DNA from 2 places in the Phytopseudomonas daroniae genome. Region 2 is predicted to be linked to the other one. Evidence: riboswitches for the same ligand, from Rfam matches in the RefSeq annotation. Region 2 holds a riboswitch; the other holds the start of a gene.
The links. Region 2 has a riboswitch for manganese ahead of mntP (manganese efflux pump MntP). Riboswitches for the same ligand answer to the same signal wherever they lie in the genome.

Region 1: it holds a riboswitch for manganese, as region 2 does, so the genes downstream of both, DNK10_RS00810 (TMEM165/GDT1 family protein) here and mntP (manganese efflux pump MntP) in region 2, are expected to answer to the same signal.

Annotation. Positions count from the first base shown of each region.
Region 1 covers NZ_QJUJ01000001.1:149,272-164,372, forward strand. The annotation lists gene DNK10_RS00785 (fatty acid--CoA ligase) at 1-976, opposite strand, end outside; gene DNK10_RS00790 (thiolase family protein) at 1,160-2,335, shown strand; gene DNK10_RS00795 (LysE family transporter) at 2,368-2,997, opposite strand; gene DNK10_RS00800 (2-hydroxyacid dehydrogenase) at 3,160-4,125, shown strand; gene DNK10_RS00805 (class I SAM-dependent methyltransferase) at 4,210-5,208, shown strand; yybP-ykoY riboswitch at 5,270-5,424, shown strand; gene DNK10_RS00810 (TMEM165/GDT1 family protein) at 5,515-6,102, shown strand; gene DNK10_RS00815 (NAD-dependent epimerase/dehydratase family protein) at 6,119-7,117, opposite strand; gene DNK10_RS00820 (M48 family metallopeptidase) at 7,178-7,993, opposite strand; gene DNK10_RS00825 (SOS response-associated peptidase) at 8,061-8,678, opposite strand; gene DNK10_RS00830 (putative signal transducing protein) at 8,717-8,977, opposite strand; gene DNK10_RS00835 (CPXCG motif-containing cysteine-rich protein) at 8,977-9,159, opposite strand; gene DNK10_RS00840 (1-acyl-sn-glycerol-3-phosphate acyltransferase) at 9,312-10,475, shown strand; gene DNK10_RS00845 (YajG family lipoprotein) at 10,539-11,123, opposite strand; gene DNK10_RS00850 (hypothetical protein) at 11,269-11,463, shown strand; gene mqo (malate dehydrogenase (quinone)) at 11,952-13,454, shown strand; gene rpoS (RNA polymerase sigma factor RpoS) at 13,709-14,719, opposite strand; gene DNK10_RS00865 (peptidoglycan DD-metalloendopeptidase family protein) at 14,830-15,101, opposite strand, start outside.
Region 2 covers NZ_QJUJ01000007.1:13,089-28,189, forward strand. The annotation lists gene DNK10_RS16555 (helix-turn-helix domain-containing protein) at 1-451, opposite strand, end outside; gene DNK10_RS16560 (amino acid synthesis family protein) at 655-1,236, shown strand; gene DNK10_RS16565 (flavin reductase family protein) at 1,268-2,470, shown strand; gene DNK10_RS16570 (aldehyde dehydrogenase) at 2,485-3,996, shown strand; gene DNK10_RS16575 (LLM class flavin-dependent oxidoreductase) at 4,030-5,106, shown strand; gene DNK10_RS16580 (alpha/beta fold hydrolase) at 5,103-5,933, shown strand; gene DNK10_RS16585 (NIPSNAP family protein) at 5,930-6,244, shown strand; gene DNK10_RS16590 (quaternary amine ABC transporter ATP-binding protein) at 6,429-7,634, shown strand; gene DNK10_RS16595 (ABC transporter permease) at 7,543-8,526, shown strand; gene proX (glycine betaine/L-proline ABC transporter substrate-binding protein ProX) at 8,636-9,670, shown strand; gene nhaA (Na+/H+ antiporter NhaA) at 10,192-11,559, shown strand; partial or broken gene DNK10_RS16610 (fumarylacetoacetate hydrolase family protein) at 11,575-11,658, shown strand; gene DNK10_RS16615 (SDR family oxidoreductase) at 12,068-12,832, shown strand; partial or broken gene DNK10_RS16620 (NAD(P)-dependent oxidoreductase) at 12,850-12,954, shown strand; yybP-ykoY riboswitch at 13,147-13,319, shown strand; gene mntP (manganese efflux pump MntP) at 13,318-13,884, shown strand; gene DNK10_RS16630 (NADP(H)-dependent aldo-keto reductase) at 14,273-15,101, opposite strand, start outside.

The sequences.
Region 1 (15,101 bases), on a different contig from region 2:
TACCTCGGATCTTGGCGGCGTCGTACACGGAGCGATTGAGGGCGCTGCCTCCGATGATGATCTTCAGCCCTTTGAAGTCGTGCCCCTGGGCGCCAGGGGCGTTGAGCAGCATTTGCAGGATGGTCGGCACGCAGTGAGAGAACGTCACCTGCTCATCCTTGATCAGTTTGCAGAGCATCTCCGGCTCGTAACGGCCGGGGTAGACCTGTTTGATGCCCAGTAAGGTAGCGACATAGGGCACGCCCCAGGCATGCACGTGGAACATCGGGGTGATCGGCATGTACACGTCATCGCTACCCATCAGGCGGATGCTGTCCAGGCCACCGACGGTACAGGCCAAGGACAGGGTGTGCAGCACCAGTTGGCGATGGGTGAAGTACACGCCCTTGGGATTGCCAGTGGTTCCCGTGGTGTAGAAAGTGGTGGCGACGGAATTCTCGTCGAAGTCGGCGAAATCGTACTCCGGTCTGGCCGCTGCCAGCAGTTGTTCGTACTCGCCAACCAAGCCAGGAAGCTCTGCGCTGGCGCTATCGCCATCGCTCAACAGCAGCGTGCCGGTGACGGTAGTGAGCTGTCCGGCGATGCCCTGGTAGAGCGCCACGAAATCACTGTTGACCAGCACGAAGCGGTCTTCGGCATGGTTCATGGTGTAGAGAATCTGCTCGGGCGACAGGCGAATGTTGACGGTATGCAGCACGGCACCCAGCATCGGCACCGCGAACATGCACTCCAGATAGCGATGGCTGTCCCAATCCATCACCGCCACCGTATCTCCGGCCTTGACCCCTGCCTGACTAAGCACATTGGCCAGGCGCGCCACCCGCTCGTTGAAGGTCGCGTAGCTGTAGCGCAGCGTATCTCGATAGACGATTTCGCGGGTTTTCTCATAGCGACTGCCGGACAACAGCAGGTGTTTGATGAGCAACGGGTACTGATGGGCATTGGCGGCGGGAGGAATGATGCGGGTCTGCAGCATGGGCTCACCTGTTCTGGGCTATTGTTGAAGGCGACGATATGACGCGGAACCTGAATGTGTCTTGGCACCTTGGCCGACAGTAGCGCGAGCACGCGCTCGCTCAATCAGCCGAAAGGATGATTTTGCCGTCTTCCCGGTGCCACGATGGCCGTTTCGCCAACTCCAACAAGAACGAGGTAAAGCATGTCAGACATAGTCATCGTCAGTGGCGCACGCACGCCCATGGGTGGTTTCCAGGGCAGCCTGTCGGCTGTCAGCGCCGTGGAACTGGGTGCCACTGCAATCCGTGCGGCGATAGCCAAAGTCGGCATCGAGCCGGCCGATGTGCAGGAAGTGATCATGGGCTGCGTACTGCCCGCGGGCCTCAAACAGGGCCCGGCACGTCAGGCATCATTGGCCGCAGGCCTGCCCAGCGCCACGGGCTGCACCACTATCAACAAACTCTGCGGATCGGGCATGAAAGCCGTGATGCTGGCTCACGATCTGATCAAGGCCGGCAGCAACGAGGTGATGATCGCCGGCGGAATGGAAAGCATGTCCAACGCCCCGTACCTCCTGCAGAAGGCGCGCAGCGGCCTGCGTATGGGCCACGGCGAGGTCAAGGATCACATGTTCTTCGATGGCCTGGAAGATGCCCGCACGGGCCGCCTGATGGGCTCCTTCGCACAGGAGACGGCGGATCGCTATGGCATCACCCGCGAAGCGATGGATGCCTACGCCATCGAGTCGCTGCGGCGCGCGCAGCACGCCATGGCTTCAGGTTTGCTGGCCGACGAGATCGTTCCCGTCACACTGACGACCCGCCAGGGCGACGTGCAGGTAAGCGAGGACGAGCAGCCGCTGAGTGCCAGGATCGACCGTATTCCAGACCTGAAACCGGCCTTCAGCAAGGACGGCAGCATTACTGCGGCCAACGCCAGTTCCATCTCCGACGGCGCCAGCGCGCTGCTGTTGATGAGCGCCGAGCAAGCCAGAGCGCGCGGCCTGAAACCACTGGCCCGGATCGTTGCACACGCGACGCAGAGCCAGGATCCCAGTGAGTTCACCCTCGCCCCGATCGGTGCCATCGGCAACCTGCTGCGTAAGGTCGGCTGGCACAAGGACGAGGTCGACCTGTTCGAAATCAACGAGGCGTTCGCCATGGTCAGCATGCTGGCCATCCGCGAACACGGCCTCGATCATGCCAAGGTGAACATCTATGGCGGGGCCTGTGCACAAGGTCATCCAGTGGGTTCGACCGGCTCGCGGATCATCATCACGCTGATCAACGCGCTGCGCCAGACCGGTGGCAAGCGCGGCATCGCCTCGCTGTGCATTGGCGGCGGCGAGGCGACGGCAATCGCCGTGGAAGTCCTGTAACCCTCAGTGAAGGAGGAGCGCCAAGGCGTTCCTCACTTCAGTTCGGTGAAGGCCAGCTTGATACCCAAGCCAACCAGTACCGCGCCCATCAGGCGATCGAACCAATGGCCCATGCGCACAAAGCCATTGCGCACTCGCTGTTGGCTGAACAGCATCGCCACCAGGCAGAACCACAGAGCGGTGGCCACAGCCAGGTAGATGCCGTAACCGCCCTGCACGACCAGCGGGGTGTGCGGGTTGATCACCACGGTGAATAGCGACAGGAAGAACAGCGTCGCCTTGGGGTTCAGGCCATTGGTGACGAAACCGGTGACGAACGCCCCGCGAGACGTACGTGCTGCCACTGGGGCCTGGCTTTGCAACGCATCAGGTGCCGCCGGCTTGGCGCGCAGCGCCTTGAAGCCTATGTACAAAAGGTAGGCCGCGGCCAGCCACTTCAAGGCATTGAACAGCACGATGGACTGGGAAACGATCAGGCCGATACCCAGCAGCGAATACGTCACGTGAACGAAGATCCCCATACCCACGCCGAGTGCGCAGAACACACCTGTGCGGCGACCGTGCGCCACGCTTTCCCGCACCACGATGGCGAAATCCGGCCCAGGGCTGGCCACCGCCAGCAGATGAATCAGGGCGACGGTGAAAAATTCCATCCAGTACATAGCGGCTCCGCATCGGACAATTGGGTTGGATAAGCGCTTTACGATTTCGCGAACCCGTGGCATCTGGGGCCTCGCCCCTGACGGACACGCAACCGGCAAATGGCACGGGTTCTGATAGGCTGCACTTTACTTTCCAACAAGACAGCCAGAAAGGTACAGCTGATGAGCAAAACCGGCCGCGCAGTATTTCTCGACTACCGTTCCCTCGACCTCGGCGACCTGGACATGACCCCGTTGCGTGATCAGTTCGCGGAGTTGGTGCTGCACGCCCAGAGCACGCCCCAACAGATCATCGAACGCTTGCAGGGTGCCAGCGTGGTCATCAGCAACAAGGCAGTGATTGATGCATCGGTCTTCGCCGCCTGTCCTGATCTCCAGCTGGTACTGGTGGCAGCCACCGGCACCAACAACGTCGACCTCGATGCCGCTCGGGCCCATGGCGTCGCCGTTTGCAACTGTCAGGGCTACGGTACGCCATCCGTGGCGCAGCACACCCTGACGCTACTGCTCGCCCTGGCCACCAGCTTGCCGGATTACCAGCGTGATATCCGCGCCGGCCACTGGCAGCAATCGCCGATGTTCTGCCTGCTCGACCATCCTATAGTCGAGCTCGAAGGCAAGACCCTGGGCATGCTTGGCCACGGCGAGCTCGGTGGCGCCGTAGCACGTCTCGCCGAGGCTTTCGGTATGCGCGTGCTTTATGGGCAATTACCAGGTCGCCCGACACGGGCCGATCGCCTGCCTCTGGATGAGCTGCTGCCGCAGGTCGATGCACTGACTCTGCACTGCCCGCTGACCGAGCAGACCCGCAATCTGATTACCGCCCGTGAGCTGGATCTGCTCAAACCCGGCGCCTTCGTGATCAATACCGCACGCGGTGGCCTGATCGACGAACAAGCGCTGGCCGACGCCCTGCGCGCCGGCAAACTCGGTGGAGCAGCTACCGACGTGCTGACTCAGGAACCTCCCAGGGATGGCAACCCACTGCTGGCCGGCGACATCCCTCGCCTGATCGTCACGCCCCACAGCGCCTGGGGCAGCCGCGAGGCGCGCCAGCGGATTGTCGGGCAACTGGCCGAGAACGCGGCAGGTTTTCTGTCTGGCCAAGCAAAACGGCAAGTGAACTGAAGGCTGCCCGCTTCGCTTGTAGCGTTAGGCTTGCAGCTTGAAGCTGGCCCCCCTACCCTTCGCGCTTTTGCCGGGGGAGATCTCATGGATCCGCGAAGTGAAGTGCTGCTGCGTCAGGCCGAGTTGTTCCACGGCCCGATACTGCTCGCGGGACTGCCGGCCGATGATCTGCTCGGGCAACTGCCGGAGGCACTTGGCTGGGGCTGGCATGCTGGCGACCATGACCGACTCGAGGCGCGCTTCGCCGAACGCAGTACCTTTGGGGTTACCCCGCCGCAAACTGCCTTCGATTCCGCCGTGCTCTTCCTGCCCAAATCCCGTGAGTTGACGGGTTACCTGCTGGACGCCCTCGCCGCTCGTCTGCCTGGCGGTGTGCTCTACCTGGTCGGCGAAAAACGCGCCGGCGTCGAGCGTGCAGCCAAGCAGATGGCTGCTTACGGCACACCGCGCAAACTCGACAGCGCGCGCCACTGCCAGCTGTGGCAAGTGCGCGTGGAACAGGCGCCCGGCACACCTGATCTCTCCACCCTGGCACAGCACTACCAGTTGCAACTCGATGACGGCCCGCTCGAGGTGATCACCCTTCCCGGCGTGTTCAGCCACGGGCGACTGGATGTCGGCAGCGCCCTGCTACTCGAACACCTGAACGAGCTGCCGGGCGGTCACTTATTGGATTTCGGCTGTGGCGCCGGCGTGCTCGGCGCGGTGCTCAAGCGCCGTTATCCAGACAGCCACGTCACCCTGCTGGACGTCGATGCGTTTGCCGTCGCCAGCAGCCGCCTGACCCTGGCAGCGAACGGTCTGGAGGCCGATGTCATCAGCGGTGATGGCATCGCTGCGGCGCCCTCCGAGCTAAGCGCCATCCTCAGCAACCCACCCTTCCACCAGGGTGTGCACACCCATTATCAGGCCAGCGAAGACCTGCTACGCCAGGCGGCCAAGCATCTGCGGAGCGGCGGTCAGATCCGCCTGGTGGCCAACCGTTTCCTCAAGTATCCACCGCTGATCGAGCAACACATCGGCACCTGTCGCACCCTGGCCGACGCCGATGGTTTTCGCATCTACCAGGCCGTCAGCCGCTGAATCTTCGGGGCTGCGGCACAGCGGCGCAGCCCTTGCCCAAAGCGCCCCACTTGGGCAGAATGCGCGCGTCCTAGGGGAGTAGTCTCCCGTGAGCGCCAGCTCGCCCGGCATGCATCAACATACTTGGTCAGCTGACCATGGTGCATGCGACCCAAGATCCGCCAAGACGGATCTGCGCAACTCGGCCACAGCAAGCACGAGTGCCGCGCAGGGTTTGACAAGACCTATGACACGAACACCTTACCCGGGGCGGGAAGGCTGTACGTGTCATAGCCGTGTCTACCCGCCCCTTTAGGAAATCTGATGTTGGAATCTCTTTTCGTTCCCACCCTGATCGTTGCCCTGGCGGAAATCGGCGACAAGACGCAGCTGCTCGCGTTGCTGTTGGCGGCGCGTTTTCGCAGGCCGTGGCCGATCATCTGGGGCATGGTGGTCGCCACCCTGGCCAATCATCTGGTCGCCGGCGCGGTCGGTAACTGGGTCGCGGGCCTGCTCTCGCCGGCATTGCTCAGCTGGATACTCGCCGCCTCGTTCATCGCCGTGGCGTTGTGGACGCTGATTCCAGACAAACTCGACGATGACGAAAGTTCCAAGCTGAAACGCTACGGGCCGTTCCTGACCACCCTGATCGCCTTTTTCCTCGCCGAGATGGGCGACAAGACCCAAGTGGCGACAGTGATGCTCGCCGCCCAGTACCCGCACTTCATCATGGTGGTGATCGGCACCACCCTGGGCATGCTGATCGCCAACGTGCCGGTGGTACTGGCCGGTAACTTCGCAGCGGATCGCCTGCCTCTCACCCTGATCCGCCGATTGGCCGCCACCGCCTTCGCGGCCCTGGCGCTCTATGCGGCCTACCAGGCGCTGCTGTTGAGTGGACTGATCGGTAGATGATCGCTCCGTACAGGCTCTAGCTCGGGCGGCGACGTAAATAGCCGTTCTCGGCGAACCACTGAATGCTGCGCTGCAGGGTGTCGTCCACCGACTGACGGGCAACGAAGCCCAGCTCCTCCCGGGCCTTGCGCCCACTGAGGAACTGGCTCCCGGACATCAGTGCGATGGCCGTCTCATCCAGCCACGGCCAGGCACCGGTCAAACGGTGACGCAGCCTTCCCCAGGCCACCAGGCCGTTAGCCTTGTTCAGTGACAACTCTGTCGGCGCAGCTACGCCAAGCCGCTCAGCGATACGGCTGACCAGATCCGCCATCTGGATGTTCTCGCCACAGATCAGGTAACGCTCGCCCACGCGGCCATGCTCGAGGGCCAGCAGCAAACCACGTCCCGCCTCACCGGCATCGATCAGATTGCGTTCGCCCGGCACGTAACCGCGCATTTCACCACTGTCGATGGCAGTGATAAGCCGACCACTGCTTGGCCCGGCATCCAGCTCGCCAAGGCACAGGCCGGGAATCGCGATCACCACCGGCAGGCCGGCGCGCGCCTGCTCACGGGCCTGCTGATCCAGCGCCCATTTCGACAGGAGGTAAGCATTGCGCGAGCGCGGCATCTCGTCGTAGAACAGCCCCTCATGCCCGGGCTGGCCCTGGGGATGCCGTGGCAGGGCGATCGCCGAGCCGACGTAAACGATGCGCGTCACCTCAGCCGCCTGGCAGGCATTGTAGAAATGCTGGGTCTGGTCGAGCGCACTGGCGACCTCGTCCTGCCAGTGCCGAGGCCGCTGCGGGTAGTACCCGGCGCAGAAGATGACGCCATCGACACCTTGCAGGGCTCGGGTCAGGGCGCGCTGGTCGAGCAGCTCAGCGGCCCGGCATTCGGCACCAAGATAAGCCAGGCGCTCGATGCGCGAAGACAGCCTGTGAATCAGCACCAGCTGATGCCCGGCAGCCTTGACCGCACGAGCCGCGTGATGCCCGAGCAGGCCCGGTGCACCGACGACGGCGATTTTCACGAAAGGCTCCCAGGCATCCGGGAGAATCCCAACGGATGGGGCTCGAACGTAACGGCTAGGTCACTTCTTCGCTTGCTCATACAACGGCATCACTTTCGGAATGGCTGCCTGTAGCGAGGCGATGCGACTCGACGACGAAGGGTGAGTGCTCATGAACTCGGGCGGTGCGCCCTCACTGGCCTTGGCCATTTTCTCCCACAGCGAAACCGCCGCATTGGGGTTGAACCCGCCACGCGCCGACAACTCCAGACCGATCAGATCGGCTTCGTTCTCGTTGCTGCGGCTGTTGGGCAGGGTCATACCATAGTTCACCGCAGCATCGGCCAGGGCCATCTTGTCCGGCGTCACGCCCAGCAGCGCGGCAGCGCCCTGCTTGGCCAGGTTCACGCCATAGGCCTTGGACATCGCTTCGCGACCATGCTCGCGCAGGGCATGGGCGATTTCATGGCCCATCACCGCGGCGATCTCGTCATCGGTGAGTTTCAGCTTCTGAATGATGCCGGTGTAGAAAATGATCTTGCCGCCGGGGCCACAGTTTGCATTCAGCTCAGGGCTGTCGATCAGATTGACTTCCCACTGCCACTGCGCGGCATCGGGCCGAAACAATGGTGCCTGCTTGATCAGGCGGTCGGCGATGCGTTGCAGGCGCTTGGCATCCGCACTGTTCTTGTCTAGCACACCCTTGGTGGAAGCTTCCTTGAGCGTTGCCTGGTAGGACTGGGCATACATCTGGTTGACTTCATCGGTCGACAGCGCGCTGAACATGTACTGCTTGCGCTCGACGCCTACCGCACCACCGCTGGTGGTATTGACGGCCTGGCATCCTGCCAACAGCAAGGCCGCTGCCAGAGTGGTGAAAGACAACGACGGTTTCATGCTGGATCTCCCTGAGAACTGAGCGACGTATGCTAGGGGGTGTTAGAGGTGCTCGCAAGCCAAGCGGTCAGGCGGGCGTCAGGCACTCCGGCCCATCGAGCTTCGGATCATTGACCAGGTTGCTCAACACCCGTTCCCGCAGTGCCTGCGGCGGGCCGACGAGCAGCGCCTGCAGATCCTCCAATGGCGTATCCGTAGCCAGCCAGCGCTGCTGATCCTGCGCATTCAGAATCAGCGGGCGACGCAGCGAGGCGGCGGCCTGGGTGACCATGGCGGTACTGAGGTAGACATGCCCCTCGACCGGATAGGCCTCCCAGATGGCCGCGAAATAAAGCAGCGAGTCCTGGCCACTCAACCAGTAGGGGCGCTTGCGCGCGGCACCGCGCCACTCGTAGAAACCGTTGGCCGGGATCAACCCACGACGCAGGCGAAAACCCTCGCGAAACATCGGCTGATCGACCAGCGTCTCGGCGCGGGCGTGGGCCGGCGTTTTCGACAGATCCGTAAGCCAGGGCGGAGTAAGCCCCCAGCGCGCCCGAACCAGCGAACGCTGCTCGCCATCGGCACACTGCAAGAGCACCTGGGCGCCGGGCGCGAGATTCCAGTGCGGCCGTTGATCAGCGGGGAAGCCGGGTTGCGCTGCAAAGGCAGGCGTCCAGCGAAACAGGGCGAAACGTCCACTCATGGGGTGACCCGATCAGGATTGGCGGACGCGCCACTGTCTCAGCACAGCAACACGCCCTGAAAATTATCCGGTTCGTCACCGGGTAGCGGTTGCGCACCATTGTACTCGGCGATCAACTGGCGGGCGCGTTCGGCATCGTCGTCTTCGACCAGCATCCCGAGCAAACCACAGGCCGGCAGCTCGCCAACCGCACCGACCAGGTGCCCGCCAACCAGGTGTGCCTGAATACCTTCACTGGCGAGCATGCCCTTCAACAGCTCGCCCTCCATCAGATCCTGTGGCTCGTAGATCCGCTTCATCAGTCGTTCTCCCCGCGCACATCCAGTTGCCAGTCCACACCGTCGGTACTGAGCGAGAAGATGATCGGCCGGCAGCACACCGGACAGTCCTCGATGTACTGCTGATCACCCGCCGAGAGATCGAGCACCGCCTCGACCGGCTCACCGCAGTATGGGCATTGGTAATCCTGGGTTTCCAGCATAGGGCGCCTCCATGTGACTTGCAGGGTATAATCGGCGGTCTATTGCTGCCTCTCGAGTCGGCTGTCGTCGCGCCCCACAGGCTCGAACGGCAACGTCTCTCCTCGACGGGGCACTAACCTCTCAATCGCAGCGACAACCACAAGAGATCATGATGGGCGAATTCGATAGCATCCGACCCTACGCCGACGCGGAAATTCCAGCGGTTCTGGCGCGCCTGTTGGCCGATGATGCATTCCTCGACATCCTTACCCAGTTTCGTTTCCCGCGTCTGGCGAGACCATTCGGCTGGCTGCTCAAACCTCTTATAGCTCATCGGCTGCGCTCGCAGTTCCGCTCCATCGATTCGGTGAGCACCTTGCAGGACACCATCGAGCCCTATGTCGACCGTACCGTCGAGAAAGCCACCGATGGCGTGACCTACTCCGGCGTTGAAACCCTGAAGTCCGGCAGCGCCTATCTGTTCCTGGCCAATCACCGCGACATCGTCATGGATCCGGCCTTCGTCAACTACGCGGTGTACCACGCCGGCCTGAAGACGCCACGCATCGCCATTGGCGACAACCTGCTGCAGAAGCCTTTCGTCAGCGATCTGATGCGCCTGAACAAGAGTTTCATCGTGCACCGCTCGATCAGCGGCCGCCGCGAGAAACTGGCGGCTTACCAGTTGCTGTCGGCTTACATCAGCCACTCGATTCGCCACGACGGCGAGTCGATCTGGATCGCCCAGGCCGAAGGCCGTGCCAAGGACGGTGACGACCGCACCGACTCAGCGATCCTCAAGATGTTCCACATGAGCCGCAAGAACGAACCGTTCGCCGAGGTCATCAGCAGCCTCAAGCTGACCCCGGTATCGATCAGCTACGAATACGACCCCTGTGACCTGGCCAAGGCACGTGAGCTCTACACCCGCGCCACGACCGGCAGCTATACCAAACAACCTGGCGAGGACGACAAGAGCATCGCCCTAGGCATCACTGGCTACAAGGGTCGCGTGCACGTGCACTTCGGTGATCCGCTGACCAGTGGTTTCGAGGATGCCAAGCAACTGGCGGCCATCACCGATGCACATATCCTCACCGGCTACCGCCTGTTCCCCGTGCACTACCTGGCGTATGCCATGTGGAGCGAGCGTGACCCGCAGCTCGAGGTTCCAGCGGCCGAATCGCTGTTCGATGCTGCCGAACTGGCAGCCGCCAAGCAACAATGGCAGCAACGCTTGAGCAACTGTCCGAGCGAGCAACAGCCCTACCTGGTGCTGCAGTACGCCATGCCGGTGCGCAACCAGTACCGTATCAAGGCTGGTCTTGCGCTCTAAAGCCTTGGCACAGAAACGAAAAAGCCCCGACATGTCGGGGCTTTTTCTTGTAGCGCAACCGGCTTATTGGCCGCTGAGGATCTGCGCCAGGGTCGGATCCTTGAATGCACGGGTCAGCGCATCGCTCAACACATCACTGACCAGCTTGGTGTTGGTTTCCTGGTTCGGCGCCATGCCGAAACGCTGGTTCAGGGACGCACCGTAGCGACCGCTGTAACGGCGGTTGCTGTTCTGCACATCAGCACGGAAGGTGGCAGTCATATCAGCTTCGGTGACATACAGGCCTTCTTTCGGCGACTGATATTTCAGCTCGGCCAGAGTCAGGGTCAGTTGGGGCGCGTTGTAGGCGTTGGCCGACGGGGTGAAGCCCAGCAGGCGCACCGCTATTTCGGCCTGAGCCTGCAACTTGGGCAGCACATCCTGGCCAGTCACGCTGATAGCGCTGGTTTCCGGATACAGACCACCACGGGTTCCCAGAACCGGAGATGGGCGCCCATCAACCACGCGCACCACGACGGGCTGCCCCTGACCGACTGCGGTCAACGGCCCGGTGAGCTTGGGCTGCGGGCTGAGTTGTTGAGGGCTATGGGCACAGCCAACAAGGGCCAGACTGATAACGGCAACCAGACCAAACAACAGGCGATGCATATTCGGTTCTCCATGGAGGGGGCGCATAAGGCGCCGCGAAGTATAACCAATCGACCTGCAATGGGTGAAAGCGGTTCCGGTCACAGACCCGTCACATGCCAGCGGTATAAGACTTTGGTCGCTTTGCATGATGGAAGTTTGTTTGATGCACGCACTCCTGGAAAAGGTCGCCACCCCACCACGCCCGCGCATCTTTGCCTGCCTCGACGAGCAAGGTATCTGCCGTGCATTCCGCCAGAGCGCCCAGCCTCCGGGGCCTGCGAGCTGGCACGAGGTCAACGAACAACGCCTGACCTGGCTAGGTACTTCGCTCCCGGAAAGCGCCTTCATCTCCCGCTGAACACCGCCCCCGCCAGTTTCGCCCCGAACGCGTGTGCAATAAAAGTCACACGCAGTCGATCAATTTCCTCGCTTTCGCCTTATAATCGCGCCCCGATTATAAGGACGCCTCCTGATCGGCCTCGCCGTACCGCTGATGCACTTCATGCCATCGGCAATGCCACAGAGAGTCGCCCACTTCGTGCTGCTCGATATCGACAGCCCTCCTCGCGCCATGCAGCGATTCCCGCGTTTTCGCGGAACATCTGCCACCGAGGATGGCCCAACAGGCACATGAACTTTTGAGGTTCGCGTTCCAAAAGAACGTGAAAAAACGGTTTCAATAAACTTCACAAGAGTGTGGCGAACATATGAATCATCTTGCGGCAGGACAAGGCGACCCCCTCCCGTCATCCGGATCCCCAGGACAGCTCTGCAACCGCTGACAGGCGCATCTGACGCCCAGGCCGAAGGCCATCGATTGGAAGCTGATTTTTTGGAGATGTGGTAATGGCGCAGAACGATTACGAAGCTGTAGATGTAGTGCTGGTCGGAGCCGGCATCATGAGCGCAACACTGGCCGTGCTGCTCAAGGAACTCGATCCGGGCATCAAACTGGAAATCGTGGAAGCTATGGATTCCGGTGCGGTGGAAAGCTCCAACCCCTGGAACAACGCAGGCACCGGCCACGCCGGCCTGTGCGAGCTCAACTACACACCAGAGTCCGCGGACGGTTCCATCGACATCAAGAAGGCGGTGAGCATCAACGCCCAGTTCGAGGAATCCAAGCAGTTCTGGGCTTACCTGGTCAAGAAAGGCACCTTTGGCTCGCCCAAGACCTTTATCAACTCGGTTCCACACCTCAGCTTCGTTCGCGGCCAGGAAGGCATCGATTACCTGAAGAAGCGCTTCGAGGCCCTGCGTGTACACCATGCCTTCGAAGACATGGTGTACAGCGAAGACCGCGACACCATGGCTCAGTGGATGCCACTGATGATGCCGGGTCGCAGCCCCGATGAGCCTATTGCAGCGACCCGCGTGGCCAATGGCACCGATATCAACTTCGGCGCGCTGACCAAGAGCCTGCTGGATTACCTGGCGCTACAGGGCAATGCACGCGTGACCTGCAGCCAGAAGGTCACAGACCTGACTCGCAACGAGCAAGGCTGGCGCGTGAGCACCAAGGATCAGAAGAGCGGCCACCACCGCGAGATCCAGGCCCGCTTCGTGTTCCTCGGTGCCGGCGGCGGTGCCCTGCCCCTGCTGCAGATGTCGGGGATTCCAGAAGGCAGGGGTTTCGGCGGTTTCCCGGTCAGCGGCCAGTGGCTGCGTTGCGACAACCCGGAAGTGGTCAACCAGCACCAGGCCAAGGTGTACAGCCAGGCCGCAGTGGGTTCGCCACCCATGTCGGTTCCGCACCTGGACACCCGTATGGTCGACGGCAAGAAGTCCCTGCTGTTCGGGCCCTATGCCGGCTTCACCACCAAGTTCCTGAAGAAGGGTTCGTTCCTCGACCTGCCCATGTCGGTGCGCCTCAACAACATCGGTCCGATGCTGGCAGTGGCTCGCGACAACTTCGACCTGACCCGCTATCTGGTCAAGGAAGTCATGCAGTCCCAGGAGCAGCGCCTCAACACGCTGCGCGGCTTCTACCCGGAAGCCAAGGCCAGCGACTGGCGCCTGGAGATCGCCGGCCAGCGCGTGCAGATCATCAAGAAAGATGCCAAGAAAGGCGGCATTCTGCAGTTCGGCACCGAGCTGGTGGCTGCCAAGGACGGTTCCATCGCCGCCCTGCTGGGCGCTTCCCCAGGCGCGTCGGTGACGGTCTCGATCATGCTCGACCTGATCCGTCGCTGCTTCCCCGAGCAGGCGGCTTCGGCCGAGTGGAGCAGCAAGCTGCACGAGATCTTCCCGGCACCTTCTGAGGTGCTGAGCAGCGATGCCGAGCAGTATCGTGCAGTGCAGTCGCAATCGGATGAACTGCTGCAGCTGAAAGAAACGCTGCCGGCTTGATCATCCAAGCGTGAAAATGAAACGGCGCCTGCTCAGGCGCCGTTTTTTTGTGCCCCGCCATCCCTGGAGGGCACCCTGCGGGCCGTCGCAAGCGACGTCAAAAATCGCTCCCGGCGATTTTTTGCCCGCTCATTTATGAAAGCACCCTTCCCCAAGCGAACAGAGCTGCTGCGAAAGTACGCTCCCAGGAAGCGCGCCGCCCAATAAAAATGCCAGTCAGCAAAGCTGACTGGCACACGGCTGGCAGGCCGGGGTTACTGGAACAGGGAGTCGGCAGAAAGACCGTTCTTCTCGAGGATCTCGCGCAGGCGTTTGAGTGCTTCTACTTGGATCTGCCGCACGCGCTCACGGGTCAGGCCTATTTCCTGGCCAACCTCTTCGAGCGTGCAACTTTCGTGTCCACGCAAGCCGAAACGGCGTACCACCACCTCACGCTGTTTGTCGGTCAACTCCGAAAGCCACTGATCAATGCTTTGGGAAAGGTCGTCATCCTGCAGCAACTCACAAGGGTCGGTGGGTCGATCATCGGTGAGCGTATCGAGCAGCGTCTTGTCGGAATCCGGGCCAAGCGACACGTCCACGGATGATACGCGCTCGTTCAGGCCAAGCATGCGCTTGACTTCGCCCACCGGTTTTTCCAGCAGGTTGGCGATTTCTTCGGGGGAGGGTTCGTGATCGAGCTTCTGGGTCAATTCCCGCGCGGCGCGCAGGTAGACGTTGAGCTCCTTGACCACATGGATGGGCAGGCGAATGGTGCGGGTCTGATTCATGATGGCCCGCTCGATGGTCTGCCGAATCCACCAGGTGGCGTAGGTGGAAAAACGGAAACCACGTTCGGGGTCGAATTTTTCAACGGCCCGAATCAGACCGAGGTTGCCCTCTTCGATCAGATCCAGCAGCGAGAGCCCGCGGTTGACGTAGCGCCTGGCGATCTTGACCACCAGCCGCAGGTTGCTCTCGATCATGCGCTTGCGGCCGGCAGGATCCCCCTTCTGCGCGAGACGCGCGAAGAACACTTCCTCTTCCGGAGTGAGCAGGGGAGAAAAACCGATTTCGTTGAGATAAAGCTGAGTGGCGTCGAGCGCCCGGGTGTAGTCGATGTACTTGTGCTGCTTGCTGCCGGTGGATTGCTTGGCTTTACTGCGCGCAGCGGTCTTTGCACCTGCCTGCTCGCCAGCCCCATCGTCCAGATCGATGTCAGGCTCCATCAGGAGCACTTCATCGTCGATGTCAAACTCCGGCGCTTCTTTGGTCTTGAGTGCCATTTTATCGTTCCGTCCCTTGCTGAGTTCGACCAGCAAGCCCCGATGTCGCCTCTATCCTTGGCTACATCCGAGCCCGTCCATCCCACATGAGGGAACAGACGAGCGACAAATCAACGGCGTGGCAGGTATTGCATTGGATCTACAGGCTTACCCTGGCGACGAATCTCGAAGTGAAGCTTCACCCGGTCAGTTCCTGTGGAACCCATCTCGGCAATCTGCTGCCCGACTTTGACCTGCTGCCCCTCCTTTACCAACAGCCTGCGGTTGTGGCCGTAGGCACTCACGTAGGTATCGCTGTGTTTGATGATCACTAACTCGCCGTAGCCCCGTAAACCACTCCCGGCGTAGACCACTGAGCCACCAGACGCAGCTAAAACAGGCT
Region 2 (15,101 bases):
TGATCATCCCCAAAAATGCTTGGTCGTCATCATTGATATCCTTGATCTCGCGCGACACCACGCTCAGCACCATTGGCCGCCCTTCGAAATCCCGGCAGCTCATCGGCATGACCAGCACGGTGCGGTAATCCCGTTCGTAGGATTCCATGCGATATCCCGCGTACTCGCTTTCGCGGACGTCGCGGATATAGACCGGTTCGTTGCGTTGCAACGCGATGACGGAGGGGCTCGAAGTCAGTTCCCAGCGATCGCTGAGTGGACGATGCAGCAAGGTCGGATCGTGACGGGCGACCACGTAGGCGTAGCCCTGGCTCATATCGATCGACATGATGGAGCCCAGCGTCCAGTCGGTGTGCTGGCAACTGACTCGCACCAGCTGGCGCAGTGTGGCGCCCAGATCGCCCCCTGAGTTGATCTGACTGGCAACATCGCGCAGGGACTGCAATTGCATGGTTCTATTCAAGCGGGTTACCTCACCGGGCTGGCAGGAAATAAAGCTAGCGTGGCCGATAAGGTTAATGCTTGCATCTTTTCGTAGCAGCGTTAGTGCTATTTATGCGCCGAAACGCAGGAAGACGTCTCGTTTTGCGCTCCCTAACCTGATGGTCATTGCCAACGGCAAACCGACTCATCGACCAGAGAGCGACGATCATCATGAATCACCGCGTAAGAAAGTATTCCACCTTCATCGAACAGACGTTCATCGAAGGTGGTAAGGAGGCCGAGCAACCGATCACCATGATCGTCGTGGCTGCGGTGTTGAAAAACCCGTGGGCCGGCCAGGGCTTCGTCGAAGACCTGCGACCGGAAATCCTGCGTCTGGCACCGACGCTGGGTGAAGAGCTGACCAAACGTCTGGTGGCATTGATGCCGGCCGACAAGGTTGAAGCCTATGGCAAGGCTGCCTGTGTTGGCGTCAACGGCGAAATCGAACATGCATCCGCGCTGATCCATACCCTGCGCTTTGGCAACATGTTCCGCGAGGCGGTCGACGGTACGGCGTTTCTGAGCTTTACCAACGTGCGAAATGCACCGGGCGCGCTGATCTCGCTACCCATGGTGCACAAGAGCGCTACCGGCAAGCGCTCGCACTTTCTTACCGCCAATTTCCAAATCGCCGATGCCCCGGGGCCTGACGAGGTGCTGATCGCCATTGGTGCGGCCGATGGTTCGCGCCCGCATCCGCGTATTGCCGACCGGTTCCAGGACATGGCCGAGATGGAAGCGCAAAGGTAGAACCATTGAGCCCGCTACGCCAGCGACCTGAATGACCCGGAAGCTGATCGCTGAGCTGGCTTCCGGTTCTTTCCTGGGGTTGTGGAAAACCGCGCTATCGACCATGTGCAGCGTGCTTCCAATGCTCGTGGCGCTAGTAAAGAACAGGGGGCGTTCCGCAGGACGCGCAGGCGCAGGCGCAGGCGCAGGCGCAGGCAGGGGATTAGGCTTTTTTCATACCCGAGTACAAAGGACAGATTCGATGTCGAGTACGACCACCCACGCTAACGACGCAACAATCGATCCTGGTGCGCTTCGCCAGGCGTTTGGCACCTTTGCCACCGGAGTGACTGTCATCACCACTCACGATGTCGACGGCCAGCCACGTGGCATGACTGCCAATTCCTTTACCTCCGTTTCGCTGAACCCGCCTTTGCTGCTGGTGTGCGTCGGCAAGACGGCGCTGAGCTACGGAGCCTTTACCAGCAGCGACTGCTTTGCAGTGAATCTGCTGCACGAAGGACAGACGGATACCTCGGCGATATTCGCTTCCAAATCGCCTGATAAATTCCAGAACGTCAAGCACGACACCGTGCACACGGGAGCGCCGATTCTGGTCGACAGCCTGACCTGGTTCGACTGCACGGTGGATCAGCGCATGGAAGCCGGGGATCACATTGTGCTGATCGGTCAGGTTCGTGCGTTCGGCACCAGTCCGAAACGGCCGCTGTGCTTCTGCCGCGGCAGCTACGCCAGCATCAAGGAGCCGTTGCCTGCCAAGTGGCTGGATTCCCACGGCATGATCCGCGGATACCTGATCGAAAGCGACGATTCGATCCTATTCCGCACCGATGGCAAGGGTGGCTGGGAGTTGCCGGTCTCGGGGCGCAGCCGCGGCAATACCGAGCTGCCGGTGGAACAGGGATCGTTGATGCTGCTGCCGGAGTCCACCTTTCTTTATTCGGTATTCGATGTCGACGATATCGACCCGGGCTATCTGGTCTACCGCGCGCAGCTGGATACCAGCAGCTCGTTGCAAGACTTGCCGGATTCACTGCGTTTCTTCTCTATCGACGAGCTTCCCTACGAGCTCATGCCGAGCAATGAGTTGCGTTCGGTGGTGCGCCGCTACGTGCGTGAACGCAAAGACCAGCGTTTCAGCATTTACATGGGCTCAAGCGATGGCGGAAGAGTGGCGGTGATCGACGGGACGGCCCGAACCTGGGCGGATTTCGCCCGCGACCAACAACTGTGACAGCAGGAAGGCTCATGAAAACGACGGTTCACTCACTCGAAGGTAAGCGCCTCGACCTGTTCATCGATGGGCTATACACAGCCCCCGGCAGCGGCCGCTATGTCGACAGCTTCGACCCCACCACCGGGCAGGCCTGGTATCAGTTTGCCGAGGCCGATGCCAGTGATGTGGATCGTGCCGTGCGCTCCGCCCGCCAGGCATTCCTCAGCCCCGCCTGGCGGCGCATGACCCAGACCGAGCGCGGCAAACTGGTTCGCCGTCTGGCTGAGCTGGTGCTGGAGAACGCCGAGCAACTGGCCCTGCTGGAAACTCGGGACAACGGCAAGCTGCTACGTGAGATGCGTGCTCAGATGCGGGCCTTGCCGGACTCGTACACCTACTTCGCAGGAATGGCGGACAAGCTGCAAGGCGACACGATTCCGGTGAACAAGCTCGACCAGTTGAACTTCAATATTCGCGAGCCGCTGGGTGTGATCGGCATGATCACCCCGTGGAATTCACCGCTGATGCTGCTGACCGGCACCCTCGCGCCATGCCTGGCCATCGGCAACACCGTGGTCATCAAGCCCTCCGAACATGCCACTGCGTCGACCCTGGCGCTGGCCGAGCTGATCATGCAGGCCGGCTTCCCGGCGGGCGTGGTCAACGTGGTCAGCGGCGGTGGCGCCGTCACCGGTGAAGCCCTGACCCGGCACCCGGATGTCGACAAGTACGTCTTCACCGGCAGCACTGACACCGGGCGGCGCATCGCCGGCAATGCGGCGAACAACCTGGCACCTTGTCAGATGGAGCTGGGTGGTAAATCGCCCCATGTGGTGTTCGCCGACGTCGATATCGAAAAAGCGGTCAACGGTGTGGTCTCCGGCGTATTCGCCGCTGCCGGGCAGACTTGCGTGGCGGGATCACGTTGCTTCGTCGAGGCCAGCATCTACGAGCGCTTCGTCGAGGCGCTGGTAGCCCGTACGCAACGTATCACCGTCGGTCATCCGATGGAGGAGGGTACTGACATCGGCCCGCTGGCGTTGCAGGCACAACTGCAAAAGCTCCAGCATTACGTGGCCTCGGGCGCGAGCCAGGGCGCGCGCGTAGCCGTCGGGGGCAAGCGGCCAGCCAGTTCCGAGTTGGCCCAGGGGTGGTATTTCGAGCCCACGGTGATGGCCAATGCCAGCAACGGCATGACTTTCATGCGCGACGAGTTGTTCGGCCCGGTGGTGGGTGTGGCGCCGTTCTCCTCGGAAGAGGAAATGATCGCCCTGGCCAACGACACACCCTACGGTCTGGCCTCGGGCGTGTGGACCCAGAACATCGATCGTGCTATGCGCTTCGCCAGCCGCATCGATGCCGGCACGGTATGGATCAACACCTATCGCTCGGCCGCCTACATGTCCGCCAATGGCGGTTTCAAGGACAGCGGCTACGGGCGCCGCGGCGGCTTCGACGTGATGCGCGAATTCTCGCGCGCGAAGAACATCGTCATTGATTATTCCGGCGCTATGCAGGATCCGTTCGTGATCCGTCTGCGCTGATTCTCCACCAAGCGTCTGCCCAGGGGGATACGCATGAAATTCGCAGTTGCCATCAGCATGGAACGCTCGTCGCCGAATGTGTCCATGAAAACCGTCATCGCCAACGTGCTGGAGCTTGCGCGGATGGCCGATGAGGGTGGTTTCGAAACGCTATGGACATCCGAGCACCACACGCTCGAGTGCACCATTGCGCCCAACCCGTTCCAGACCCTGGTCTGGCTCGGCCAGCACACCCAGCGGATTCGTCTCGGCACCGGCACGCTCGCGGCGGCGTACTGGAATCCGATCCGCTTGGCTGCCGAAGCCGCGCTGTGCGATCACTTGATCGATGGCCGTCTGGAGTTCGGTATCGCTCGCGGCTCTTACCAGTATGAATTCGACCGCATGAACCCCGGTGTGCAGCAGCGTGAAGGCGTCGGCTACATGAAGGAACTGCTGCCGGCGGTGCAGAAACTCTGGCAGGGAGATTACGCCCATGCGGGACATTACTGGAATTTCCCGCTGACCGCGGCCGTGCCCAAGCCCTTGCAGAAGACCCCGCCGATCTGGGTGGCGGCCCGTGATCCGGGCACCTTCGACTGGGCCTTGAGTATCGGTGCGAACATCATGTCCACGCCGCTTTCTCTGCCTGCCGCTGAAATCCGGGTGCTCAGCGAGAAGTTCGAAAAGGCCGTGGCCGATCATCCCGAAATGCCGCGTCCGCGTTTCATGATGCAGCGGCGTACGTGTGTGTACGCCAAACCCGATGACTGGGAGGTGCCGGTGCGCCACAGCATGGATTTCGGGCGCACCTTCGAGAACCTCATGCAGAACATCGGCACGGTGAGGGATGGTTTTCCTGAAGCCGTATCCTTCGAGAGCGTGAAGGGCAAGGAGAACTACAACCCGGAAAGCATTCGTCGCAACCTGATGTTCGGTACGCCCGAGGAGGTCATCGAGAAATTGCTGGACTACGAGGCGGCCGGGGTCGACCAGTACTGCCTGGGACTGAGTTTCAACCTGCCGTTCGAGCAACAGAGGCAGACGTTGCGCCTGTTCATCGATGAAGTCATGCCGTTCTTCGCCGAGCGTGGGCATCAGCGCGACCGGCAACGGGCGCTGAGCCTATGAGCGGCCTCGCACGGGATCGCCGACTGAATGTCGGCAAGGTCACCTTGAATTATCGTGTCGACGGTGCCGGCACCGAGCCGCTGCTGTGCATTCATGGCGTCGGATCCAGCCTGCTGGCCTGGGAGGGCGTGGTTCAGCGGCTCAAGGAACATTTCACGGTATTGACCTTTGACCTGCGCGGTCACGGCGATTCGACGCGGCTCAAGGGCCGTTATGAGATCGACGAGATGGTCGATGAAGCACTGGCGCTGGCCGATGCCGTTGGCTTTCTCAGGTTTCATCTGGCCGGGTTCTCTTTGGGTGGCCTGATCGCGCAACGGCTTGCCTTGAGTCATCCGCAGCGGGTTCGTCGGCTGGTGTTGCTGTCCACCGTCGCTGGGCGCAACGAGGATGAACAAGCGCGCGTGCTGGCGCGACTGGACGCCTTGCAGACGGGGGATCCCGGCTCGCATTACGACGCTTCGCTGTCGCGCTGGCTGAGCGAAGACTTTCAGATGAAGAACCCTGAGCTGGTCGCGCAGTTACGCCAGCGCAACGCGCAGAATGACCCCGAGTGTTATGCGGCGGCCTACAGGGTACTGGCGCAGAACGACTTCGGCGATGTGATCGAGCAGATCCGTTGCCCGACCCTGATCGCCACCGGGGCTGACGATGCCGGCTCCAATCCTCGTATGGCATCGTTCATGCATGAGCGCATAAGAGGATCGCGCCTGTGCATTCTGCCCGGCTTGCGCCATTCGATCCTGACCGAGGCACCGGAACTGGTGGCGTCGATGATGCAGGGCTTCCTACTGCAAGCGACGACGGCAAGCAGGGATCGGGCATGATCCTCGAAGAACGCATCTATCGCATCCGTTCGGGGCAGATGGGCCGGTACCTTGCGCTGGTACGCGAAGAAGGTCTGGCGATTCAGCAGCCGATACTCGGGCGCCTGATCGGCTACTTCGTCACTGAAATCGGCCCATTGAGCCATATCGTCCACCTGTGGGCCTACGACAGCTTCGAGGATCGGCAGCACCGCCGCCAGCTATTGGCTCTGGATCCTCGCTGGCAGGCGTTCATTCCCAGGCTCACGGCCCTTATCGAGAATTCGGAGAATCGCATCCTGTTACCGACCGACTTTTCCCCGTTGCAATGAATATAAAAGAGCATGGCCAAGAGGCCACGCCATTGAGCCCGTTTGCTGATGCGTGCTTGCTCACCGATAGAAAAGCGCAGTGCCTAGTAGATCCCTGAAGGGGCGGGCGCCGTCGCCAGTAACTGCCATAGCCAACAGATCGCGGTCTGGAAAATTCTGCATCTCATAATAAATGGAGGCACAGGTGAGTGAACGTTTGAAGATTGAGAACCTGTACAAGGTCTTTTCCTCGATTCCGCAGAGGGCCATGGAGCTCTTGGCGCAAGGCGCGAGCAAGGATCGGATACTGGCCGAGACCAGCATGGTGGTTGGCCTCAACGACGTCTCGCTGTCGGTTCCCAGCGGTGCGATCTACATGATCATGGGGCTCTCCGGTTCGGGGAAATCCACGCTCGCACGCTGTATCAACCGCTTGAACGAGCCGACGGCGGGTAAGATTCTGCTCGATGGTCAGGACATCGTCACTCTGAACGACAAAGACCTGCGTGAGATTCGCCGTACGCGCATTTCCATGGTCTTTCAGCATTTCGCGCTGTTGCCGAACAAATCCATTATCGAGAACACCGAGTTCGGGCTGAAGCTGCGTGGCATCCCGCTTGCCCAGCGTCGTCAGCGCGCCGAAGAAGTGCTGTCGGTGGTCGGTCTGTCGAAGTGGGCCTATCACTATCCCCACGAGCTTTCCGGGGGCATGCGCCAACGGGTCGGCCTGGCTCGGGCGCTGACCACCGATGCCGATGTGCTGATCATGGATGAAGCCTTCAGTGCGCTGGATCCGCTGATCCGCAGCGAGATGCAGGACGAGTTGCTGCGCCTGCAACGCACCCTGAAGAAAACCATTTTGTTCATCACCCACGATTTCCAGGAAGCGCTCAAGCTCGGTACACGCATCGCGATCATGGCCGACGGGCAGGTCGTGCGTGAAGGCACGCCGCAGTCCATCGTGCTTGAACCGGGCAGCGAGTACGTATGTGGTTTCACCCGCGAAGTCGATCGTTCCCGGCTGTTCGACGCCCGTTCGGTCATGCAGTCAGCGGCGACCGTCATGGACAGCGATGCCGGCCGGATCGTTGCCGACCAGAAGGCGCTGCGTCAGGGCGGGTTTGTGCTCACTGCCAGCAACCGCGTGATAGGGGTGCTCGATGCTCAGTCGCTGCGCCAGGTTCGCGCTGGCGAGCCAGCGACCAATCTGCTCTCGACCAACTTCGTCAGCGTCGCGGCCGACGCCAAGCTGATCGATGTTGCGCGCTTGCTGAAAAATGATCAGCCGGTGGCCGTGATTGACGAGGGTGGAGCATTCCTTGGAACCCTGGAGCCGGAAAACATTCTCGAATGCATCGGCACCGTCTCCTCGCCGCGCAATCTCTTACAAGAAGGGGCACGACATGCTTGAGGCACAAAACCTTGCCGTTTTTCCGGTGGATAGCTGGATTTCTGACAGCGTTCAGTGGCTGGGCATCTATTTCCGACCGGTTTTCATGGCGATCCGCTGGCCGGTTGAAAACCTGCTGGCGTTCAACGATTACGTGCTGCATGCCATCCCGTTCCCGGTGATGGTGGTGCTGATGTTCCTGATCGCCTATCGCGCCGCCAGTATCGGGATCGCGCTGTTCAGCGCCGTGGCTCTGGTCGTTATCGCGATGCTGGGCGTTTGGGATGAAGCGATGACTACACTTTCGCTGATCACCACAGCGATTATTTTCTGCCTGATCATCGGCATTCCCATGGGCATTCTCTGCGCTCGCAGCGAGAAGGTCTGGGGTGTGGTGCGACCGATCCTCGACATCATGCAGACCACGCCGACCTTCGTTTACCTGGTGCCGGTGGTGATGCTCTTCGGTGTCGGTACCGTGTCCGGCGAAGTCGCCGTGGTGATCGCCGCCGTGCCGCCGCTGATTCGCTTCACCTACCTGGGCATCCGCATGGTCGATCAGGAGATCGTCGAGGCCGGGCTGGCATTCGGCGCCGACAAACGTCAATTGCTCTGGGAAATCCAGCTACCGATGGCCATCCCGACCATACTCGGCGGCCTCAATCAGACCGTGCTCACGGCGATGGTGATGTCGGTGGTGGTGGCGATGATCGGTGCCGAAGGATTGGGACTGGTCGTGCTGCAGGGATTGGGCCGGCTGGATGTCGGACGCGCGGCAGTGGGTGGCATCGCCATCGTGCTGCTGGCCATGATGCTCGACCGCATCACGCAAAAGCTCGCCCATCCGGTGAAGCGAGGCAAGCGTAAGTCGCTGTTCAAAAGGCTCATCAGGCCCCACCAGGTCAACGCCTGAGGAGACGAGGCCGCTGAGCCATGGAATAACAATGAGCGACGGTGTTCATGGCCGCGATCTGGCTACGAGAAGCAACTGCCATCACTAATGGATAGGTCAAGGGGGCATCATGAAATACAGGTTCAAGAGCGTGCTTGAAACGGTCGCCGCGAGCTTCTTCATCGTCGCGACACTGGGCAGCGCAGCGGCGGCCGATCTGCCCGGAGAGGGCAAAACGATCCGCCTGGCACAGTCTGACAGCATGGGCGCCAACTACGTGCTGACCCAAATCACCCGACAGGCGTTCGAGCAGCTGGGCTATGGTGTCAGAGTGAGTACGATCAATTCGAACCTGTTTTTCCAGGCCGCTGCCCAAGGTGATCTGGACATCGCCATGGATCTGAATTTCCCACAGCGTAAGCCAGGTTTCGACAAGGTCGAGAAGTACGCGCAAACGCTCGGCGAGGGATTGATTCAGGGCGGCGGTTACAATGGCTACCTGATCGATAAGAAGACCGCTGACGCCTACGGCATCACCTCCCTCGAGCAACTGAAAGATCCGAAGATAGCCGGCCTCTTCGGCAAGAACGGCAAGGCTGAACTGATCAACTGTGATCCGGGCTGGAGTTGCGGCGATGTCGTGGAGTACCAGTTGGACGAGTTCGGGCTCAAGGACACCATCTCTTCGGTACGCGGCAAATACGAGGCCTTGATGTTCGAAGTGATCGCCCGCGAGAAACGCGGCGAGCCGGTGTTTTTCTACGCGTGGATTCCTTCGTGGATGACCAACTCGCTGGTGCCGGGCAAGGACGTGGTCTGGCTGCCGACGCCGTTCGATGCGCTGCCGTCCAGCGTGCCGAATGCTGGCTCGGCATTGACTCCGGGGGTTCCGGGATGCGCCGGCGGTGCTGATCCGTGCCGCATGGCGATGGCCGCCTGGAACTGGATGCCGGTGGCCAACAAGGACTTCATCGCCGCCAACCCGGCGGTCAAGACCTTTACCGAGCAGGCTTCGTTCTCTCGCGACACCTGGTCCTACTGGGAGAAGTCCATCAGTGAAGAGGGCGCCAGCGAGCGCAATATTCGTAAACTGGCCGATGCCTGGATCAGCGAAAACCAGGCGACCTTCGACGCCTGGATGAACCAGGCCAAGACTGGCGGTTGAGGCATTCGACCGAGCCAGGCTGAACAGGGCATGCCGGCAGTCTCTGCTGCGTGCTCCCTCGCATTTGATCGCCAGCAGGCAGACTTCGCGAGCGACATCGACGAGCGTCCGAGCATGCGTCGCATCGCGGCTTTGCGCGCCATCCATGGTCGGTACGACGCCGAGCCCGCGCACTTCACCAGTGCGCGGATGCTTCGACCTGCAGCGTAGCCGCTGCCCACGCCGCATCGAGATCCTGCTACTGATCGCTGCGCTGACGGCAGAGCCGATCTTCGGTGTCTTCGGCGCAGAGAGATCAGCTCAATGTGGTCATAGCGTCCAACTGGCAGTAGAGCTCCGTAGAGCAAGCCACTCACCATTGGGCCCACCGTCGCGTGGGCCCAATGCTTTCTGCTCCATAAAAGCCGACAGTCGACCATCTTCCATTCACTGTGTAGGATGACCACCGGGTGTTAGCCGCATGTTGCGGTGTGACAGGTTCTGTTACGTTGGTCGGGCCGCCACGCGGAGTCCGTTCGTCCATGAAATCGCGCCCGTTTCGTCAGGATATTCCCCGTGCCCAGCGTTTGGCTGAGCACGCTTTCGCTTTTATCCGCCGTCTTTTCAACCGTGAAGCCTTCAGTGGCGTCGTGTTGCTGCTCGCCACGGCGGCAGCGCTGATCTGGGCCAATTCTCCCTACGCTGATAGCTATCACGCGCTCTGGCATGCCCCTGTTTCGTTTGGCTTCGGGAGCATGAGAGTTTCCCAGTCCCTGCATTTCTGGATCAACGACGGTCTGATGACCCTGTTCTTTCTGGTCGTCGGCATGGAGATCCGCCGCGAAATACATGACGGCGCGCTGGCCGATCTGCGTCAGGCGTCGCTGCCGATCGCTGCTGCCTGTGGCGGGGTGATAGTGCCGGCGCTGATCTATGCCAGTCTCAATCATCAGGGCGCCGGGCTGCATGGCTGGGCGATTCCGGCCGCTACGGATATCGCTTTCGCCGTCGGGCTACTGGCCTTGCTGGGCAAGGGGATTCCCTCCGGTGTGCGCATCTTCCTGCTGACCTTGGCAGTCATCGACGATGTCATCGCGGTGATTCTGATCGCGCTGTTCTATTCCGACGGGCTGGACTACAGCGGCTTCGCCGTCGCCGGTGTTGGTGCGCTGGCGGTGTTGGGACTGCAACGCATCGGCATCGGTTCGGCCTATGCCTATGTGCTGCCAGGGGCGCTGATGTGGGGCGGTCTGCTGATGACGGGTGCCCACCCGACCCTGGCCGGGGTGATTCTCGGCCTGATGACGCCGGTCATCTGCCTGCCTGCCCGCGAATTGCCGCGTGATGCGGTCAGCCGTATCGCCCGTGAGCTGGAGGATGATCGTGGCACCGCAGTGGCGTCCAATGAAGCGGCGCAGTCGTTGCGCGAGCTGCGTATTGCCCAGCGGGAACTGCTACCGCCTGTGGTGCGTGTGCAACTGGCGCTGCACCCGTGGGTCACGTTCGGTTTGATGCCGCTGTTCGCCCTGGCCAACGCCGGTGTAAGCCTGGGCGGTGTCGACTTGTCCCAGAGCACGTCGCACTGGGTGATGCTGGGTGTGGCCATCGCGCTGTTGGCGGGTAAACCCATTGGCGTGATCAGCGTTAGCTGGCTGATGGTGAGGTTTGGTGTGTGCCGCTTGCCAGACGATGTCTCCTGGCGTGGTGTCACCCTGATCGGCCTACTGGCCGGGATAGGTTTCACCATGTCGATCTTTATTGCCAACCTGGCTTTCAGCGATGCCAACCTGTTGGATGCCGCCAAGCTAGGCGTGCTGTTGGGCTCGCTGGCCTCGGCAACTCTGGGGCTTGTCTGGGGCGTACTCTATGTACGTCGTTTGCGTGGTGCTCAGCTGGCAAGTGGCACATAAGTACCGTTGGCCGAGTTCTGCGTGGGCCGCAACTATCCGTGGCCGGGCGCCAGCGGTGAGAGACCGGACGCACCGGTATTTTTCATGAAGCCGGCCAGTGCCGCCCTGAGCCCTGGCGATGTGATCAATGCCGGGATCAAGGGTGTCGCCGAGTTGGAAATGCGCGTTGGCAATCGGCCATAGAGCCTGTTCACGATCTGCTGTGCGTCACCTGCAGACATTTCATGTACGAGCGCAAAAAGGCGGAAGCGGACGCTCAAAAAACTGTGTTGGATGTGCCGGCCAAATGTCGGATTACGCCTGCGGCTAGGCTACGCGCCCCGATCCAACCTACAGGTCGTGGCCCGAACGTAGCCTGGATTAGCCGCAGGCGTAATCCGGGGCCGAAGGCCTGATTCATCGTTCAACGCGGATCATCGAACGACTGCTATCGCCTTATAACGTCTTATCGGTCAATTTCGGGCTCTGCTTCGCGAGATCGTGAACAGGCTCTCTGGAGGAAAAACACATGTCCCATGAAACCCTGAAGAAAGTCGCCCTGGTAACCGGTGCCGGCAGCGGCATTGGCAAGGCCGTTGCCGAGGTTCTGTTGGTCGATGGCTTTTCTCTGGTGCTGGCAGGGCGTCGGCCCGAGCCGCTGCAGGCTTTGGTCGAGGCCGCACGCAGCCGTGGGCAGGACGCCATTGCGGTGCCTACCGATGTACGCGATCCAGCCAGTGTCGATGCCTTGTTCGCCACCGTGGAGGAGGTCTACGGGCGGCTCGACGTGATTTTCAACAACGCTGGCGTCAATACGCCCGCCGTGACCCTCGACGAGCTGGATGTCGAGCAGTGGCGCAACGTCATCGACACCAACCTCAATGGTGTCTTTCTCTGCGCCCGTGGCGCGTTCCGCCTGATGCGCCGGCAAACGCCACAAGGCGGCCGAATAATCAACAATGGCTCGATCTCGGCACATACGCCGAGGCCCCACAGCAGTGCCTACACCACCAGCAAGCACGCGGTACTGGGGCTGACCAAATCCCTGGCACTGGATGGCCGTGAATTCAGCATCGCCTGCAGCCAGATCGATATCGGCAATGCCCTGACCGAGCTGTCGGTGCGCATGACCAAGGGCGTACGCCAGGCCAATGGCGAGATCGCCGTCGAACCCATGGTCGACGTCAGGCACGTTGCCGATGCCGTGCGTTACATCGCCGCGCTGCCGCTTTCGGCCAACGTGCTGAACATGACCGTGATGGCCACCAATATGCCCTTCGTTGGCCGTGGCTGATCCACGACGAATAGTCTGGTTACCTGATCAATATCGCCCGCGGCAAGCTGGTCAACGAGGCCGATCTGGTCGCTGCCTTGCAGAGCGGCCAGATTGCCGGTGCGGCGCTGGCTGAGTTCATTCCGGGAATTTTTTGCGGATGGCGGCTCTCGCTGAGCCGCTCTTTGGGGCCGCGGATCCGTTGTTCGGCCCCGTTTTACTACTGGCAGATATTCGTTGACCCTTCCGGTGGGCTCCCGAAACTGGTAGGGGCGGCTATTTTCCCCGGCAGAAAAAGTGGTTTTTTTGGCGCACGCTTTTGGGTAAAGTGCGGGCCTCTTTGGGGAGTAGCCTGCTTCTGAGTCCGCTCAGGAGCGTTCGTATCAACATTCTCGGCAGCAGCCGTGGTACGAACACCGTTCGGTTGGTGAGACCAATGACAGATACGTGCCTAAGGTCGGGCGCGTGTATCCGTCATTGACTCATAGCCCGACCGAGACGTAACCGTGAATCCCATTTCCCTCATCCTCCTGGCTTTCGCCATGTCCACCGATGCCTTTGCCGCTGCTATCGGCAAGGGCGCCAGTCTGCACAAAATCAGATTCATCGATGCCCTGCGCACCGGTCTGATCTTCGGTGTCATCGAAGGCATCACCCCCGTGGTCGGTTGGTTCATTGGCCAGGCTGCGGCCAGTTTCGTCGAGGAGTGGGATCACTGGATCGCTTTCGTGTTACTCCTGCTGCTGGGGCTGCACATGATTTACGCTGGCCTGCGCCCCGAGGCGGATGAAGCTCCGCAAAAACCTGACTCGCATTCGTTCTGGGTACTGGCGGTGACCGCGTTCGCCACCAGTATCGATGCGCTGGCCGTGGGTGTCGGCCTGGCGTTCGTCGAGGTCAATATCTGGGTCGCCGCGCTGGCGATCGGTCTGGCGACCATGATCATGGTAACGATCGGCGTGATGCTCGGTCGTGTGATCGGCACCGCCATTGGCCACAAGGCCGAGATCATCGGCGGCCTGGTGTTGATCGGTGTGGGCACGGCGATCCTCTATGACCATACGCTGCTTTGACGGAAAAACTCCCCAGTACGGCGTGCAGTGATGCAGCAACGGATAGCGCTTTTCTTTGCCAGCGCCAAGGTCAGGCTCATCTACGACCGAAAAAAGGCGCAAGCGGCCGTAGGGGTGGATGACGCTCTTTTCATCCGCCAGCCCGTAGGATGGGTGAAACCCATCGGCAAATTGATGGGTTTCACCCATCCTACGGGATCCATGGCACGAATGTAGCCTGGATTAGCCGCAGGCGTAATCCGGGGCCGAAGGCCGTGATCCATGGTTCAACGCGGGTCACCGACCGGCTACTTTCGCCTTCTGGCGTCACATCGCTCAAGCAGGGTTCCAGCTTGCGAGATGTGAACAGGTTGTAAGAGGCGTGAGCCAGAAAACCCACGCCCGAGGCTCAGGGCGCGGGGTTGGGCTGGTTGCGGTGGATGGCTTCCAGGGCAGTGAGCAAGTCGTCATCGAGTTGCAGCTCCACGCTGGCCAGGTTGCTGCGCAACTGCTCCAGGGTGGTGGCACCGATGATGTTGCTGGTCACGAAAGGTCGTGAGGTGACGAAGGCCAGGGCCAGTTGCGCCGGATCCAGGCCGCGTTCGCGAGCCAACTCAACGTAGCCTTTTGCCGCATGCTCGACCTGCGGGTTGTTGTAGCGCTGGAAGCGATCGAATAGCGCCAATCTGCTGCCCGCCGGGCGCGCACCATCCAGGTACTTGCCGGAAAGCACACCAAAGGCCAGCGGCGAATAGGCGAGCAGGCCGATCTGCTCGCGCAGGGCGATTTCCGCCAGGCCGATCTCGAAGGTACGGTTGAGCAGGCTGTAAGGGTTCTGGATCGACACCGCGCGGGGCCAGCCGCGGGTTTCTGCCAGATGCAGGAAGCGTGCTGTGCCCCAGGGCGTTTCGTTGGACAGGCCGATATGGCGGATCTTGCCGGCCTTGACCAGCTCGTCGAGTACCTCGAGGGTGTCTTCGATGGCGACGGACTGGTCGTCCGGGTCGTGGCTGAAACCGAGCTGGCCGAAGAAGTTGGTCTTGCGATCCGGCCAGTGCAGTTGGTAGAGGTCGAGGTAATCGGTCTGCAGGCGGTCGAGGCTGGCATCCAGTGCGGCGATGATGTTCTGGCGATCGAGGCGCGGATTGCCATCGCGGATGTGCTCCATGCGACCTGGGCCGGCGACCTTGCTGGCCAGCACCCAGTCGCTGCGGTCAGCGAAGCGGCGGAAGTAGTTG